4 regions of the Agarivorans sp. 2_MG-2023 genome follow, and region 3 is predicted to be linked to each of the others. Evidence: predicted binding sites of a transcription regulator. Region 3 holds the regulator's gene; each other region holds the start of a gene.
What was found. Region 3 encodes sigma-54, which starts transcription at its own class of promoters, with help from an activator protein. Its sites were predicted from a motif close to GTTGGCACGNNNNTNGNNT; they were not measured.

Region 1 (3,139 bases), on a different contig from region 3:
CTCTTCTTTGCATTATTCTCCCAGCTTTTCAGCTAACCTTTCATCTGTACTGTGATTCAAACTCTTCTCTAGTTTAGTTCCATCTGTTAATTCACCAATCATGTTCTCTAGACGTAATCTATAGTTAAACGCTAATTCATAGCGCGTAATAAGCAGGCTAGTCGTTCACTAAAGAAGCTAATTGGTGGTTGCTAGATCGCTTTTTAAGCACTTGAATCAACTCCCTTAAAAAATCCGTTGACTCATTTCTGTAATACGTTAAAGTACATCTCGCTTTCAGGCCTTAGGCCGATATTGTTAGCAACAAACGTGTCGCCCGGGTGGTGAAATTGGTAGACACAAGGGATTTAAAATCCCTCGTCTGAAAGGACGTGCCGGTTCAAGTCCGGCCCCGGGCACCAGTATTTAGAGTTGAAAATCTCGCTACTGCATAAGCGGTAACAAAAGAACTAATTTGTTAGTCCTTACCCAAGACTAATGAAGATAGGAATTAGTTAGCACTGCTTCAGTGTTGATTAAAGAATTAAGCGGCACTAGCTCAGTGTGGGTATAGAGGGTAGCGCAACCTTTGGTTGAACTATCGACACATTAAATAGTGATAAAGAATTAAGCGGCACTAGCTCAGTTGGTAGAGCGCAACCTTGCCAAGGTTGAGGTCATCAGTTCGAACCTGATGTGCCGCTCCAAAATTTGTAACGCTGTATGGCGGGTTGGCAGAGTGGCTATGCAGCGGATTGCAAATCCGTGGACCTCGGTTCGACTCCGGGACCCGCCTCCATTACAAAGTAAAGTTTCGCCCGGGTGGTGAAATTGGTAGACACAAGGGATTTAAAATCCCTCGTCTGAAAGGACGTGCCGGTTCAAGTCCGGCCCCGGGCACCAATTCAGAAAAGCCAGTAGCATTTGCTACTGGCTTTTTGGGTTTCTAATTCCCACAAAAATTATCTTTTTATTTAGTTTCACTGCTTTGGTGCGCGCTAGGTCGATATGCGCCAATTTGGTGCGCAAAGTTTCTTGTAATGACCTATCAAGTACCCAAAACTAGGTACTCATACTTTGGCATAGCGTTTGCTCTATTAACTATGCGACATGAGAGATGTATGGCTTTGCCACATCAAGAGCCGCCACTACAATTTGCAATAGACATCTAGGGTTCCGGCTGCAACGCAGTGTCTGGACCGAGAGTTGTCAACCTCATTAAGGGGTTACACGGAGGGATAAAAGCCCGGGAGATGACACTTAAATACGTCTCTCATGTTTTTATTTTAAGTGTACAACCACATTGAGGTGACCATGTTGAACTTAGTTAAATCTCCACTCCGTTCTTTGGCTTTAGCAGCCACTATTCTAAGTGCTAGTGTCATGAGCATTAGCTCAGCGCAAGCCGCCGATAAACCTACCTATAAACTTGCATGGACAATCTACGTGGGCTGGATGCCATGGGATTACGGGGCGGCTTCTGGCATCGTGCAAAAATGGGCCGACAAATACGACATCAATATTGAAGTAGTGCAAGTTAACGACTACATCGAATCCATTAACCAATACACTGCAGGCGGCTTCGACGCTACCGTAATGACTAACATGGATGCCTTAACCATTCCTGCAGCTAGCGGCATTGATTCTACGGCGTTAATTGTGGGTGACTTTTCAAACGGTAACGACGGCGTAGTGTTAAAAGGTAATAAGAGCCTAAAAGATCTGAAGGGCGAAAAAGTAAACCTTGTTGAACTCAGCGTTTCTCATTACTTATTAGCACGTGCATTGGAGTCGGTAGACTTAAAAGAGCGTGACATTAAAGTAGAGAATACTTCCGATGCAGACCTTGTTGCTGCATTTACTACCTCAGATGTAACGGCAGTCACCACGTGGAATCCACTGCTAAGCGAAATTACCTCAATGCCAGATACCAACATGGTGTTTGACTCTTCCAAGATCCCTGGCGAAATCATCGACCTGTTAGTTGTGCATACCGATACCCTAAATCAAGATCCTAAATTGGGTAAAGCGCTAACCGGCGCTTGGTACGAAATTATGGCTACTATGTCGGGCAGTGACGAAGCAGCGATTAAAGCGCGCAGCTTTATGGCCGAAGCATCGGGTACAGATTTAGCGGGTTACGATGCTCAATTAGCCTCTACCAAAATGTTTTACGAAGCAAAAGAAGCGGTAGATTTTACCAATAGCGCTACCTTGCCATCTACCATGGCTAAAGTGGCTGAGTTTTCTCATCACCACGGACTGTTAGGTGAAGGCGCTCCAGATGCTAGTTTCATTGGTATCGAAACGCCATCGGGTACCTATGGTGACAGCGCAAATGTAAAACTACGCTTTACCTCTGAGTACATGGACATGGCGGTTCAAGGCAAACTATAAGGCCGTTCTATGACTCGACTAATTAATAAAAAGCCTAGCCGAATTACTCGGCTGCTGTTGGGCTTACTTCCTTTCATTGTGTTGATTGTGCTGTACATGATGGCATCGCAAGCCCGTTTGGTAGATAACCCAAATGACAAGCTATTGCCGGCAATGTCTAGCTTTGTAGACGCAATAAACCGCATGGCCTTTGAGCCAAGCAGACGTAGTGGCGAATACTTAATGTTGGCCGACACCTTAGCTAGCTTGAGTCGCTTAGCGATGGGAGTAGGGATTAGCGCACTGATTGCCTTAATCGTAGGTGTGGCTAACGGTATGGTGCCCTTTGTACGTGCGCCATTATCACCTTTGGTTACAGCTTTGTCGTTAGTGCCTCCCATGGCAATACTACCGATTTTGTTCATTGTGTTTGGTTTGGGTGAGCTATCCAAAGTGATGTTAATCATCATTGGAATTTGCCCAATTATGATTCGTGATTTACAGCTGCGAACCGATGCCTTGCCGCCAGAACAAATTCTTAAAGCACAAACCTTGGGAGCATCAAGCTGGCAAACCATTATTGCCATCGTTGTGCCGCAAATACTGCCCAAATTAATTGAAGCAGTGCGTTTAACCCTTGGCAGTGCGTGGCTGTTTTTGATTGCAGCTGAAGCCATTGCCGCTACCGAAGGTTTAGGCTATCGCATCTTTCTGATTCGTCGTTACCTCGCCATGGACGTTATTTTACCTTACGTGCTTTGGATTAGTTTGCTGGCTTTTGTAA
Region 2 (3,139 bases), on a different contig from region 3:
CCGGTGCAGCGGGAAGCGGCGCGATGTCGCCAACGCGGTGCAGTTCAAACCAATCTAAATAGGTGTCGTTGCTGCCGTTATCGCTTTCTAGCTTAAACTGTAAGGTTGATGAACTGGCTTGTGCATCTAACTTGAAGTTGATACTACTTACCGATGCGGCCGTACCCGAAAACTCGGTAGACCCCAGTTTTTTATCGCCCAAATACACACTAATACCGGCGGCACTATTAGCACTACTCGCCCCGCGAATGTCGAGCCTAAACTGACCAGGTACATTGCTTAATTGAGCTTGAGCCTCTACGCCGTCGTTATTAGCATAAGCCGCTATACCATTAAATGGGCTATCGATGGCACTTGAGTAACCTGGCAGTAAGCTGCCATTTTCTAACTCAAATTTTTGTAAGACTTCCGCTGAGCTTAGTGGCGATATTAATGCAGCGCTCAACACAGCAAGTCCGTAAGGTTTAAAGATCATTCCTTTATCCTCAAAATAGTGGTTAACAATGAGCGGTAAAAGCCTGCTAAAACGCGATAAGCGCCCCCACAAATACCTTCTCAAAAATATCAGTAATTTTGCTGTTGTTAGATTTTTATGCAGCCAGAACCATAGCAGTTGAGCGATAAAGCCCAAGTTAAAATGCAATCCATCATTAGAGGGTGAGGGAAATTGTACGGATTTGAGTCAAAACTGTGAGCAAGCTATCAAAAATGTGAGCGCTAACAAACCTCCATAAGCAAGATTTTGAGGAAACTTATGTGCAATGAACTGCTATCGTCATGCTAACTAGCGTTAGCAAACTCATTCATAGTGAGTGTTTATGCACTCGGCAAATCAAACCAAAGCGCTTCTAAAGGGTAATTTTCGGTCGTAATAGTTAACGCTTGCTCTCCTGATACCCCCACTCCGTCACCAGGTCGAACTGTGTGGGCAGAACCAGAAAGCTGCTGCAAATTTGCCGCGCCACTTATTACCTGCAAATAACCACAGGCTTTCATCACTTCAAGCTCAAAAGATTGGTTCGGTGCTAGCACTAAACGATAAAGGGCTGCATCTTGCTGCATCACCAATGAGCCATCGCGGCCGTCTGGTGTCACTAGCGCGGTAAGCATTGAATCTTGCTGGATAGTAGCCTGCTGATAACGGGGGGCTAATCCATTGTGTTGTGGCTTTATCCAAATCTGTAGAAACTCCAAGGCATCAGAGCTACTGGCATTGTATTCGGAATGACTGACACCAGTGCCTGCGCTCATCACTTGAATGTCTCCGGCTGGCACCTGGTACTTATTACCCATGCTATCGATATGCTCAACCGCACCTTTGGTAACGTAAGAGATAATTTCCATATCGCGATGCTGGTGAGTATCAAAACCTTTTCCAGGCGCGACTTGATCCTGGTTTATCACCCGTAGCACTGAATATCCCATATGCTGAGGATCATGATAATTAGCAAATGAAAAGCTGTGTTGGCTTTTAAGCCATCCCAAGTCTGCAGATCCACGCTCATGCGCAGCTCGAAAATAATGCATAGTTAACGCTACTCCTCTATTGCCCGCAATATTCGCTAAGGCTTTGCTATTTATACGCATTTACCAACAAAAACGTTTTAAACAGCCTAAGTATTTTTGCTTCCTCTTTGCCTAGACCTGATTTATCCCAATCACCATTCAAGTAATTATGGGTGTAGCACTCATTTTTTGATACCCGTCGAGAAACTTTTAGTAAAAGTCTAACTAGGTCAGGTGTTCTCGCCTAAATAAGAGCACTTTAAGTAGAACGAGCCGATTAATAACTGAACTACTTTTGTCAGTAAATTTTACAAACTAGTCACGCTAGCTTTTTAAACACTTGATACTAAAAGGGATGGAATAGTAATTGCTTTAACTACACGATTTAAAAACAATATTATCAATGGATGATAATAAACACCCTCTACCACATAAAAGGACGTTCCAATGCGTAGAATATTTACTCGTTTTATCTCAGCTTTCACCCTGATAATGGTCGCTAGTAGTGCTCAAGCCACGTTACTCGATTTTAATTTTAGCTTCGAAAATATACTAAATCAGGGTGGCTCTGTTACAGGTGTGGTTCGAGGTTTAAGCGAAGGGACTAACACCGCGAGTAGCGTTGAAATACTAAGTAATACAGCAGGCTTCGGTCTTGGCGAGTACTTGAGCCCAAGCGCGACAAATACTTGGACGGTAACAGCAGGAATGGTCACCGCTTTTGAATTTGTGTCATTTGGCATCAGTAACAATTTACCTTTCGTTACCGACTCTACCCTTTACTTAAATTCAGAAGATAACTTAGGGGCAACATTTAGAGCAGGTTTAAGCAACTTATCGAATTCGGTAACAAGCGGCAGCAGCATTGTAACTACCGAAGATATCTCGCTCACTTTCTCACAAGTATCAGCCGCTTCAGTTCCAGCCCCAGCAACATTTTCTTTATTAGCACTTGGTTTGCTTGGCCTAAGCTTGCGCCGACGTAACTAGACTTAATATCGACGAAGATGTCCAATTTTGTTAGGTGGAATATATGTTTCACCTAATGAAAACTAACCTTACTAAACTCACGTGTGCAGTAAGGTTTCTCTTGCTTCAGCAGCAAGAGGCTGCCATCCCGAAATACCCGGATACAAAACTCTTCCTTCCCTCTAGTATCAGGCTAAAGCCCAACCAATATTGTTGTTTGCAAGCAACAAACTGATCTGCCTCAATCCTTGTAAAAGTAAGCATGGCTATATGATGAGCTTTTTTGATATTATTTAGGCGATTTTTAGTCAATAGCGAGGATACAAAATGATTGTAATCAACACTCCACGGGCTCAGGAACAAGCGTAATAACTCTCTCCTGCTCAGCCCGGTAATCACCGGGGCGTAATAACGACCCCTATATTATTTTTACATAGCACCAATGTGCTTGGGGTAATCTCAATGGGTAATTCTTTTTCTCTATCTCAACTTGGATGGAAACCCTTTTTTCAACAACAACTTACTTTAGACGAACTTGATTCGTGTATACCTGCTCGCGTATTTGAGCAACACCGCAGTGAATACGTGGTAGCAACTGAAACTGCCATGCAACGTATTGGCATTACACCTAACATGCCTAAGATGGCAGTGGGTGACTGGCTAT
Region 3 (3,139 bases):
TAAGAGATTGCCATAACACAACCGGGAGGTTGTCTACGCAATAGTAGCCCAGATCTTCTAGTACTCTTAAGGCGACGGTTTTTCCTGAACCTGAACGCCCACTCACGATAATGAGTTCCATGACTATCCCTAACGGTGATTAGAGTATTAGGCTACCATGATGTCGTATAATTCGTCATCACTTTGTGCACAACGAAGTTGTTTACATACTTGCTTATCGTTAAGTTTTTCAGCTACTTGAGATAAGGTGTTGAGGTGTTGTTTACACTGATCTTCTGGTACCAGTAAGGCAAAAACCAAATCAACAGGTTTATTGTCAATGGCGTCAAAAGCAATTGGGGGATCACAACGTAAAAAAACAGCGGTTGTTTGATGCTGTTTATCAATGCGGCCATGAGGTATTGCCACGCCTTGCCCGATACCGGTGCTGCCCATTTTTTCTCTATTCAACAAACTCTCAAATATACATTGAGCTGTCGTATCTAGTTGGCCAGCGGCTAGTTCACTAATAATTTCTAAGGCGCGTTTTTTTGAAGAGCATTGGACTGCACTTTGAGTGCAATCCAAGCTTAGTACTTTATCTATTTGCATGGAGGTGACTAATGTTTGTTAAGTTTTTCTTTATGTTTGATAACTTGGCGGTCAAGTTTGTCGATGAGACCATCAATGGCGGCGTACATATCTGAATGTTCAGCGGTAGCGAATAATTCACCGCCATTTAAATGTAAGGTGGCTTCTGCGATTTGATTGAGCTTCTCGACGTTGAGGATGACATGAACATTGTTTATCTGGTCAAATCGTCGAGTGAGCTTGGCAAACTTGTTATGGACATATTCTTTTAAAGACTCAGTAATATCAACGTGGTGTCCGGTAAGATTAATTTGCATAAATATAGTCCCCTTGATTGGCCTTAAAGTAGGCTCTTACGTTGGTTAGAAGGTGGTATCGCTAAAGACTCACGATATTTTGCAATCGTACGTCTTGCCACCTTGATCCCCTGATCTGCCAAAATATCAGCAATCTTACTATCGCTGAGAGGTTTACTGGTATTTTCGGCAGCAACCAGTTTCTTAATTAATGCACGAATAGCGGTAGATGAACATTCACCGCCGCCATCGGTAGCCACATGGCTAGAGAAGAAATATTTAAGTTCGAAAATGCCGCGAGGTGTATGCATGAATTTTTGAGTTGTTACTCGAGAAATCGTTGATTCGTGCATTTCTACTGCTTCGGCCACATCGTTCAGCACCATTGGCTTCATTGCTTCTTCACCGTATTCGAAGAAGGCTTGTTGGTGGTGAACGATACAGTTAGAGACTTTGAGTAAGGTTTCGTTGCGGCTTTCAATGCTCTTAATAAACCACTTGGCTTCTTGTAAGTGGCTACGGATAAACTGAGTATCGGTAGCATTAGACGTTTTACTTAAGGATGCATAGTGAGAGTTTACTCTTAGCTTCGGCATCGCATCGGGGTTTAGCTCTACCACCCAGCGACCTTGGCGCTTCACTACGGAAACATCGGGGATAACGTATTGGGCTTGGTTTGGCTCAACAGCGTTACCCGGGCGTGGTTCTAAGGTGTGAATTAAACGCATCACTTCGCGTAGCTGGTCTTCTTTTAACTTGGTCTTTCGAGCCAATAAGCGAAAATCTCGATTGGCTAATACATCGATATGGTTAGACACCACATCTTTGGCTTCATTTAGCCATGGTGTTTCTGGGGAAAAACGACTTAATTGAATTAACAAGCATTCTTGTAGCGAGCGCGCGGCAATGCCTACGGGGTCGAAATGCTGAATCCGTTTTAGTACTGCTTCAATTTCGTCAAGCTCTACATCTAAGTCGTTATTGTCACTAGAATTGAGGCCATCTAATAATTGTTCACAATCCTGTGTGAGGTAACCTGATTCATCTACTGCATCAATAATGGCTAAAGCAATGGCTTGGTCTACTTCGCTGAAAGGAGTAAGGCGCATTTGCCACAGCATGTGATCTTGTAAGGAATCAACGGTTTCACCTTGGAATAACATATCGTTGTCGTCACCACCGCCACTGCCGCTCGATGAGCTAGCTGGCGCGGAACTGGCGCTATAAATATCGTCCCAAGTGGAGTCTACGGGTAGGTCATCAGAAACAGTTTCTTGGTTAATGGCATCGCCAGCTTCCATTTGGCTGCTGTCTACGTCGGCGCTAGATTCGGCTTCTGTAGATTTTTCATTGGCTGACTTAGCGTCTGTTGCGTCACTATCATTCGAATGTGACTCATCCGCCTCAAGCAGAGGGTTACTTTCCAGAGCCTCTTGAATTTCTTGCTGTAAATCCAGGGTTGAAAGCTGGAGTAAGCGTATGGCCTGTTGTAACTGGGGGGTCATGGTTAACTGCTGACCAAGACGCAACTGCAAAGATGCTTTCATTAACTACCGCTATCCCTTCTTTTTATATTATTTTCTAAGCTGCACTTTAACTATAGCTTGAATTGTTCACCGAGATAAACTCGTTTCACGTGCTCGTTTTCAAGTATTTCTTGTGGCTTACCTGAGGCTATCAATTCACCCTGACTAACGATATAGGCATGCTCACAAACATCGAGAGTTTCCCTTACATTGTGGTCGGTAATTAATACACCTAGACCGCGATCACGCAGGTGTTCAATGATTTTTTTAATATCAATAACGGAAATAGGATCTACCCCAGCGAAGGGTTCGTCAAGCAAAATAAACTTAGGGGCTGCGGCTAAGGCGCGGGCAATTTCTACCCGGCGACGCTCTCCGCCTGATAGGCTCATACCGAGATTTTTGCGAATATGGCCAATATGAAACTCTTCTAGCAAATCGTCCAGTGCGCCAATTTGCTGCTCTTTGTCCAAATCCTTACGGGTTTCTAATACTGCTAGAATATTTTTTTCTACCGATAAACGGCGAAAGATAGAGGCTTCTTGGGGAAGATAACCAATGCCTTTTCGTGCTCGAGTATGCATAGCGGTGCTAGACAGATCATCGTCATCGATAAGTATTCGGCCTTGGTCTCGTGGCACTAGACCAACCACCATGTAGAAGGTAGTGGTTTTACCGGCGCCGTTTGGCCCTAGTAAACCAACAATTTTCCCGGTTTCTACATTTAAACTGACGTTCTTTACTACC
Region 4 (3,139 bases), on a different contig from region 3:
CAGCTTTCTGTGTTTCTTGACGCTCTAGGCCCAAGTAACTTAGCACAAGGCCAACTTTACCATTGCGGGTTTTACCGTCAGCGCCCACTACAGTCACTTGTTGGTTAGGCACAACACTACCGCGGGTAATACGGCCTACACCGATAACACCAACATAAGAGTTGTAATCTAACTGAGAAATTTGCATCTGGAAATCGCCACTTGGGTCAGCAGCTGGAGGAGCAACATTGTCAACAATTGCTTGGAACAATGGTTCCATGTTGTCTGATGGCTCATCTAAATCCATGGTTGCCCAGCCGTTAATCGCTGATGCATAAACCACTTTAAAGTCTAACTGATCGTCAGTTGCGCCAAGGTTATCGAATAAATCAAATACTTGATCCATAACCCAATCAGGGCGAGCACCTGGTTTATCAATCTTGTTGATCACTAAGATTGGCTTAAGGCCTTGAGCAAACGCTTTTTGTGTTACAAAGCGTGTTTGCGGCATTGGGCCTTCTTGGGCATCAACAAGTAACAACACTGAGTCAGCCATAGACATAACACGCTCTACTTCTCCACCGAAGTCGGCGTGTCCAGGAGTATCAACAATGTTGATATGGTAGTCGTTCCATTCAATAGCAGTATTTTTTGCAAGAATGGTAATACCACGCTCTTTCTCAATGTCGTTAGAGTCCATGACTCGCTCTTCAGCATCACCACGAGTAGTTAGCGTACCGGATTGCTGCAATAACTTGTCAACTAGGGTCGTTTTCCCGTGGTCAACGTGAGCAATAATGGCGATGTTTCTTAACTTATCTAGCACGGCTCTCAGCCCTTTTATAATGAGGTAAAAGTAAAAAGTGCGCTATTGTACATATAAACGACAACTTCTCATAGTTTTAAGTTGATCACGGTTTTTCTCCTACCCACTTAGGGTATGATAAGTGCGGCTAGAAACTTAACGCACCAAAATGGACAAGAACAGCACCACAAAAGTGCATCGCATTGCACTAAATTGATGCCCCTTCCCATAACAACCATATATATCAATATCTTATGTGTTGGCACAGTTTTAGCTTCAAGCAACACAACAGCGTTAATTCGTTATAAATACTATTAAATCGATTGAACCATCAATTTTGATGACACCGGAGGTTAAAAACATGTCTGCAGAAGTTTTAGCTTTGCTTAAAGAGCAAGAGGTTAAATTTGTTGACTTACGCTTTACCGATACTAAAGGTAAAGAGCAACACGTATCTATTCCATCTCACCAGGTTGACGAAGATTTCTTCACCGACGGCAAAATGTTTGATGGTTCTTCTATTTCAGGCTGGAAAGGCATTAACGAATCAGACATGGTATTAATGCCTGATCCTGCGACTGCAGTACTAGACCCGTTCACAGAAGAAAACACTCTAAACCTTCGTTGTGACATTCTTGAGCCAGCAACTATGCAAGGTTACGACCGTGACCCACGCTCTGTAGCTAAGCGCGCTGAAGAATACATGCGTTCTACCGGTATTGCAGATTCTGCATACTTCGGTCCTGAGCCAGAGTTCTTCTTGTTTGATGACGTTAAGTACAAAACTGACATGTCAGGTTCTATGTACAAAATTGATGCTGATGAAGCGTCTTGGAACTCAGACAAGCATTTTGAAGACGGTAACACTGGTCACCGTCCTGGCGTTAAAGGCGGTTACTTCCCAGTAGCACCAGTTGATTCTTCACAAGACCTACGCTCAGCAATGTGTTTAGTACTTGAAGAAATGGGTCAAACTGTTGAAGCGCACCACCACGAAGTAGCAACAGCTGGTCAGAACGAAATCGCCACTTTATTCAACTCAATTGTTGAAAAAGCTGATGAAACTCAAGTTCTTAAGTATGTTGTTCACAACGTAGCTCACGCTTACGGTAAGACAGCGACTTTCATGCCTAAGCCAGTTGTTGGTGATAACGGTAGCGGTATGCACGTTCACCAATCAATTTGGAAAGACGGCGAAAACTTGTTTGCTGGTGACCTATATGGTGGCCTATCTGAAACTGCATTGTTCTACATTGGCGGTATCATCAAGCACGCTAAAGCGATTAACGCTTTTGCTAACGCATCTACCAACTCTTACAAGCGTTTGGTACCAGGTTTCGAAGCGCCAGTTATGCTAGCTTACTCAGCACGTAACCGTTCTGCTTCTATCCGTATTCCAGTAGTACCTTCGCCTAAAGCGCGTCGTATCGAAGTACGTTTCCCTGACCCAACAGCTAACCCATACTTAGCATTCTCTGCAATGTTGATGGCTGGCCTTGACGGGATCAAAAACAAAATCCACCCTGGCGATGCTATGGACAAGGATTTATACGACCTACCTGCAGAAGAAGCGGCTGAAATTCCACAAGTGGCGACCTCACTTGAGAATGCACTAGCTTGCCTAGATGCAGACCGTGAATTCTTAACTGCTGGCGGCGTATTCAGCAACGATTACATCGATTCTTACATCGCATTGAAATCAGCTGACGTTGAACGCATCAACATGACAACTCACCCAGTTGAGTTCGAATTGTACTACAGCGTATAAACAAAACGTTACACAGCTTAAAAAACCCGCTTTAAAGCGGGTTTTTTTATTGCTTTTCAATAGGTTTTTGCCCACCGTTAGCAGGTTGAATGGAGGAATTATCAATGAGCAAATGGTTTGCTATCATTTTTTTTATCAGTTTCGGACTAGTAAGTGTTCAAGCCGCCGACACTATTTACCAATGGGTAGATGAGAATGGCATCACCCACTTTTCAGATCGCCCCCAAGTTGGCGCTACCGAACTACAGGTAGACGTTGCTCCGCCAGCCACCGATGGCCCCTTGGCAACTCCGCGTACGCCCCTGAAAAAGAAACAAAAACCAGTTAAGTATCAAGTACAAATCACCAGCCCAAGTCATGAACAAACCATTCGCGACAACGAAGGCAAAATTTCGATTACAGCAACCACTACGCCACTGCCGTTAAATAGCATGGGCTACAAGTTGGTGCTTGATGGTGTACCCCAAGGGCAAATCACTAAAATGGGGAGCTTTAACCTCACCAATATTGATCGTGGTGCTCATACTATTCATGTGCAGTTGGTTGATGATTCGGGCAAGGAAATTGCATCGTCTAAACCCATTACC

Region 1: a site for sigma-54 is predicted at 1,056-1,074, ahead of Q4549_RS20205 (putative urea ABC transporter substrate-binding protein). Genes of this name have one in related genera too.
Region 2: a site for sigma-54 is predicted at 1,861-1,879, ahead of Q4549_RS03455 (PEP-CTERM sorting domain-containing protein). Genes of this name have one in related genera too.
Region 4: a site for sigma-54 is predicted at 1,043-1,061, ahead of glnA (glutamate--ammonia ligase). Genes of this name have one in related genera too.

What each region holds. Positions count from the first base shown of each region.
Region 1 is NZ_JAUORQ010000018.1:73,220-76,358, reverse strand. It holds tRNA gene Q4549_RS20225 (tRNA-Leu) at 315-401, shown strand; tRNA gene Q4549_RS20220 (tRNA-Gly) at 611-686, shown strand; tRNA gene Q4549_RS20215 (tRNA-Cys) at 705-778, shown strand; tRNA gene Q4549_RS20210 (tRNA-Leu) at 796-882, shown strand; guanidine-I (ykkC/yxkD leader) riboswitch at 1,137-1,234, shown strand; gene Q4549_RS20205 (putative urea ABC transporter substrate-binding protein) at 1,294-2,376, shown strand; gene Q4549_RS20200 (ABC transporter permease) at 2,386-3,139, shown strand, end outside.
Region 2 is NZ_JAUORQ010000002.1:165,470-168,608, forward strand. It holds gene Q4549_RS03445 (glycosyl hydrolase family 8) at 1-475, opposite strand, end outside; gene Q4549_RS03450 (pirin family protein) at 817-1,527, opposite strand; gene Q4549_RS03455 (PEP-CTERM sorting domain-containing protein) at 1,954-2,496, shown strand; gene rsgA (ribosome small subunit-dependent GTPase A) at 2,938-3,139, shown strand, end outside.
Region 3 is NZ_JAUORQ010000011.1:45,332-48,470, forward strand. It holds gene rapZ (RNase adapter RapZ) at 1-121, opposite strand, end outside; gene ptsN (PTS IIA-like nitrogen regulatory protein PtsN) at 148-591, opposite strand; gene hpf (ribosome hibernation promoting factor) at 600-887, opposite strand; gene Q4549_RS16260 (RNA polymerase factor sigma-54) at 911-2,413, opposite strand; gene lptB (LPS export ABC transporter ATP-binding protein) at 2,464-3,139, opposite strand, start outside.
Region 4 is NZ_JAUORQ010000007.1:97,373-100,511, forward strand. It holds gene typA (translational GTPase TypA) at 1-805, opposite strand, end outside; gene glnA (glutamate--ammonia ligase) at 1,146-2,552, shown strand; gene Q4549_RS12130 (DUF4124 domain-containing protein) at 2,657-3,139, shown strand, end outside.